DNA from 2 places in the Streptomyces sp. NBC_00250 genome. Region 2 is predicted to be linked to the other one. Evidence: riboswitches for the same ligand, from Rfam matches in the RefSeq annotation. Region 2 holds a riboswitch; the other holds the start of a gene.
What was found. Region 2 has a riboswitch for glycine ahead of gcvT (glycine cleavage system aminomethyltransferase GcvT). Riboswitches for the same ligand answer to the same signal wherever they lie in the genome.
Positions count from the first base shown of each region.

Region 1 (2,386 bases), 4.6 Mb from region 2:
AGCATCGACGTCTCGGAGCGGTGCGCGTGGAAGACCGGGTGGGTCATGAACGCGTCGGCGCGCAGCAGCCCGGCGGGCAGCGTGTCCTCGGTGACGGCGTCGAGCGCCTCGACGTCGGCGGTGACGCCGAAGGCGCCCCAGACGGCGGCGAGCTGGGCGCGCCCGGTGGTCTCGTCGCACGACATGGACACCTGGTCGGCGTCGACGCGGTAGAGGTTCACGCCGGCCTCGCGGGCGGCGGCCACGACCTCGTCGGCCTTGCCGGGCACGCGGGCGGTGAGGGTGTCGAAGAAGGCACCCTGGGTGAGCTCCACACCACCGGCGGTGAGGCCGGCGGCGAGGATCGCGGCGTACCGGTGGGTGCGGCGCGCGATGCCCTGGAGGCCCTCGGGGCCGTGGTAGACGGCGTACATGCCGGCCATGACGGCGAGCAGCACCTGAGCGGTACAGATGTTGCTGGTGGCCTTCTCGCGGCGGATGTGCTGCTCGCGGGTCTGCAGGGCCAGGCGGTACGCACGGTTCCCGTCGGCGTCGACGGAGACACCCACCAGACGACCGGGCAGGGAGCGGGCGTGCTTGTCCTGGACGGCCATGTAACCGGCGTGGGGACCGCCGAAGCCCATGGGAACGCCGAAGCGCTGCGTCGTACCGACGGCGATGTCGGCCCCGAGCGCACCGGGCGAGGTGAGCAGGGTGAGCGCGAGCAGGTCGGCGGCGACGGTGACGATCGCGCCGAGCTCGTGGGCGGCGTCGATCAGCGGCTTGATGTCGCGGACGGCACCGGAGGCACCGGGGTACTGCAGGAGCACGCCGAAGACACCGCGCTCGGCGATCTCGGCCGGAATGCCCTCGCTGAGGTCGGCGACGACGACCTCGACGCCGGTCGGCTCGGCGCGGGTCTCGATGACGGCGATCGTCTGCGGCAGGGCGTCGGCGTCGATGAGGAAGACACCGTTCTTGACCTTGCCGACGCGGCGGGAGAGCGCCATGGCCTCGGCGGCCGCGGTGCCCTCGTCGAGCAGGGAGGCACCGGAGGTGGGCAGCCCGGTCAGGTCGGCGACCACGGTCTGGAAGTTCAGCAGCGCCTCCAGGCGCCCCTGCGAGATCTCCGGCTGGTACGGCGTGTACGCCGTGTACCAGGCGGGGTTCTCCATCACGTTCCGCAGGATCACCGGCGGGGTGAAGGTCCCGTAGTAGCCGAGACCGATCATGGGCGCGAGGACCTGGTTGCGGTCGGCGAGCGTGCGGAGCTCGGCGAGGACCTCGGCCTCCGTGCGCGCGGACGGCAGGCTCAGCGCCTCGGTGTTCTTGATGACGTCCGGCACCGCGGCGGCCGTGAGCTCGTCGAGGGAGCCGTAACCGACCTGGGCGAGCATCTTGGCGCGCGCCTCGGCGTCGGGCCCGATGTGCCGCTGCTCGAACGGGATGCCCTGTTCGAGTTCGGAGAGCGGAATGCGGTTGGCGGTCATGTACGGAGGCCTCCTGGTCGTCACGACCTGCGAGGGGCACCACGGCGCGGGTACCCGGACGGCCTCCCCCTCTGTCATCTCAACCTGAGAGTTTCACCGGCACGCCTCACGGCACGCCGGCTTTCACCGTCGGTGAGAGCGCATGCCGTGGACACCGCTCTGCTTTCCAGAGTGACCTCGTCCGCGCGGTACAGGGGCCTGAGAGATTCCGGGGAGGATTTGCTCCTTCGGCGCCCTCCGGAAGGTTTCTCCGGGGGACTCTCCCGCACAGGGTCGACAGCCACAGCCAGCCTACCAGCGAGGTTGCGGCTCCCATCGCTCAAGTGGCCGACATCCCAGATGTGCACTTTCGTAGGGTGTAGAGCAGTTGCGACCAGTTGGAGGGACCGTGCAGACCGATATCGATCCGCGCAGCCTGATAGGCCGCAAGGCGTACGACCGCAACGGGCACAAGATCGGAACCGTGGACGAGGTGTACCTGGACGACGCGACCGGCATCCCGGAATGGGCTGCGGTCCGCACCGGCCTCTTCAGCCGGGACGCGTTCGTCCCGCTGGAGCCGAGCGAACTGGTCGAGGACCGCCTCCACATCCCGTACGAACGCGCCCTCATCAAGGACGCCCCCGACTTCGGCGTGGGCCGCCACCTCTCCCCGGAGCAGGAGCTGCAGCTCTACCGCCACTACAGCCTCGCCCTCCCCCCGCCCCCCACGGACACCCCTGACACGGACTTCGGCCGCCTGGCAGGCCAGTAGCGACAGGAGCGGAGCGCGGAGGAGCAGGCCCGCACCTCTGCCCACGCACTCGCACGGTGGTGCGGGTGGGACCCAGGCCCGGCCGCGGACCGGGCGCACCACGGCCCACCCGCACCCCCACTCAGCCCCGCCCCACCAACGGCAGCGCCTCCCCCGGCTCCAG
Region 1 is NZ_CP108088.1:7,562,530-7,564,915, reverse strand. Features, by position in the region: gene gcvP (aminomethyl-transferring glycine dehydrogenase) at 1-1,469, opposite strand, end outside; glycine riboswitch at 1,646-1,745, opposite strand; gene OG259_RS34270 (PRC-barrel domain-containing protein) at 1,858-2,223, shown strand; gene OG259_RS34265 (DNA polymerase IV) at 2,345-2,386, opposite strand, start outside.
Region 1: another riboswitch for glycine. It lies ahead of gcvP (aminomethyl-transferring glycine dehydrogenase); the one in region 2 lies ahead of gcvT (glycine cleavage system aminomethyltransferase GcvT).

Region 2 (2,386 bases):
CGGACTTCGTCGACTCCAGCTCGCCGCAGGTCTCACCCGCGGTGACCGTGGAGCCGACCTCGGGGAGCTGGGCGTAGACGACGTCACCGAGCGCGTTGGCGGCGAACTCCGTGATGCCGACGGTCGAGACGCCCTCCTCGGCGTCCGACAGCCACTCGTGCTCCTTGGTGTAGCGCAGCTGCTGGGGGTTGCTCATGGCCTGATTCTCCAGGATTGGGTGAGTGCTGATGAACGTGGGTCTTGCGGGGTGAGACGCGAAGTGAGACGGATGCGTCACTTCTGGCGCTTGTAGAACGGCAGCGCCACGACCTCGTACGCCTCGTGGGTGCCGCGGATGTCCACACCTACACCCTGGGTGCCGGGCTCGGCGTGCGCCGCGTCCACGTACGCGATCGCGATCGGCTTTCCGAGGGTCGGGGACGGGGCACCGGAGGTGACCTCGCCGATCACCACGCCGTCCTTGACGACGGAGAAGCCGGCGCGCGGGACCCGGCGGCCCTCGGCGATCAGGCCGACGAGCTTGCGCGGCGGGGCGGTCTCGGCGCGCTCGGCGGCCTTCTCCAGCGCCTCGCGGCCGACGAAGCGGCCCTCGTTGGTCGTCTTCTCGAACTTCACGACCCGGCCGAGACCGGCGTCGAAGGGGGTGAGCGCGGTGGTCAGCTCGTGGCCGTAGAGCGGCATGCCCGCCTCCAGGCGGAGCGTGTCACGGCAGGACAGACCGCAGGGGATCAGACCGACCGGGGCGCCCGCCTCGGTCAGCGCCTTCCAGACGCCCTCGGCGTGCTCGGGCTTCAGGAACAGCTCGAAGCCGTCCTCGCCGGTGTAGCCGGTACGGGCGATCAGCGCGGGCACGCCCGCGACCGTGCCGGGCAGGCCGGCGTAGTACTTCAGACCGTCCAGGTCGGCGTCGGTGAGCGACTTCAGGATGCCGGGGGACTCCGGGCCCTGGACGGCGATCAGGGCGTACGCGTCACGGTCGTCGCGCACCTCGGCGTCGAAGCCGGCCGCGCGCTCGGTCAGCGCGTCCAGGACGATCTGCGCGTTGGAGGCGTTGGCGACGACCATGTACTCCGTCTCGCCGAGGCGGTAGACGATCAGGTCGTCGAGGATGCCGCCGTCCTCCTGGCAGATCATCGTGTAGCGGGCCCGGCCGACGCCCACCGTGGAGATGTTGCCGACGAGGGCGTGGTCGAGGAGTTCGACGGCCTGCGGACCGGTGACGGTGATCTCACCCATGTGGGAGAGGTCGAAGAGACCCGCCTTGGTGCGGACGGCGATGTGCTCGTCCCGCTCGCTGCCGTACCGGAGCGGCATGTCCCAGCCGGCGAAGTCGGTCATGGTCGCGCCCAGCGAACGGTGAGTCGCGTCGAGGGCGGTCAGACGGGGGGCAGTGCTCATGGGGTGGCTCCCGGGTCCCAAGGGCGTGATCGGTGACGAAACACATGACGGGCGAGGACGTCCTCCCCATCTGTCATGGAACCTGAGAGGTTCACCGAGAGCATCTCGTCACCGAGAGATCGGCTTGCACCTTGGGTGGGGACACGGCAGGGTGTCCCGCTTTTCAGATCTGCCTCATCCGCGCGGTACGGGGCCTGAGAGATTCAAGGGAGGGTCTTGCTCCTTCGGCGTCCGGACACGACGTGCGGTCCGGAACTCTCCCGCGCGGATTCGAGCGGCCGGTATGCGATTGTGTGGCGACTGTGCGCGCCTGGCGCGCACATCATTGCACGCGAGCTCGACGGGGCACATCGCTTGTGTCCCATTACCGTTTCTTTACACTTTGTGGGCAAGGGTCTTCCCAGGCCCGGCAGGGGGAGAAGCGATGAGGATCCAGCACACCGGCGCATACGCGTCGAGTACCGGCATACCGTCCCAGCGAGCCCGCGCCCGCACACGTGGCCGCGGGCGGCTCCTGCGCGACCTGCGCGAGCGCGGCGGCCGCGGCCCCCGCGCCCTCACCTTCGCCGCCGGCGACCTGGTGGTCGTCTCCGGGCTGCCCGGCAGCGGCAAGTCCACCCTCATGAAGCGCGCCGCCGAGGGCGGCGGCATCGACTCCCAGGACACCCGCGAGCACTGGGAGGCCCGCATGCCCCGCCTCCTGCCGTACGCCCTCTACCGGCCCCTGGTCCGGCTCGCCCACTACGCCCGCCTCCGGCGCGCCCTGCGCTCCGGCGCCGGGGTGATCGTGCACGACTGCGGCACCCAGTCCTGGGTGCGCGGCTGGCTCGCCCGGGAGGCCCGCCGACGCGGCCGGGCCCTGCACCTGATCCTCCTCGACGTCACCCCCCGGACCGCCCGCCAGGGCCAGCGCACCCGCGGCCGGGGCGTCTCCTCCTACGCCTTCGCCCGGCACCGGCGGGCCGTCGGCCGGCTCGTCCGGGCCGCC
Region 2 is NZ_CP108088.1:2,948,333-2,950,718, reverse strand. Features, by position in the region: gene gcvH (glycine cleavage system protein GcvH) at 1-196, opposite strand, end outside; gene gcvT (glycine cleavage system aminomethyltransferase GcvT) at 274-1,398, opposite strand; glycine riboswitch at 1,459-1,570, opposite strand; glycine riboswitch at 1,572-1,671, opposite strand; gene OG259_RS13055 (AAA family ATPase) at 1,823-2,386, shown strand, end outside.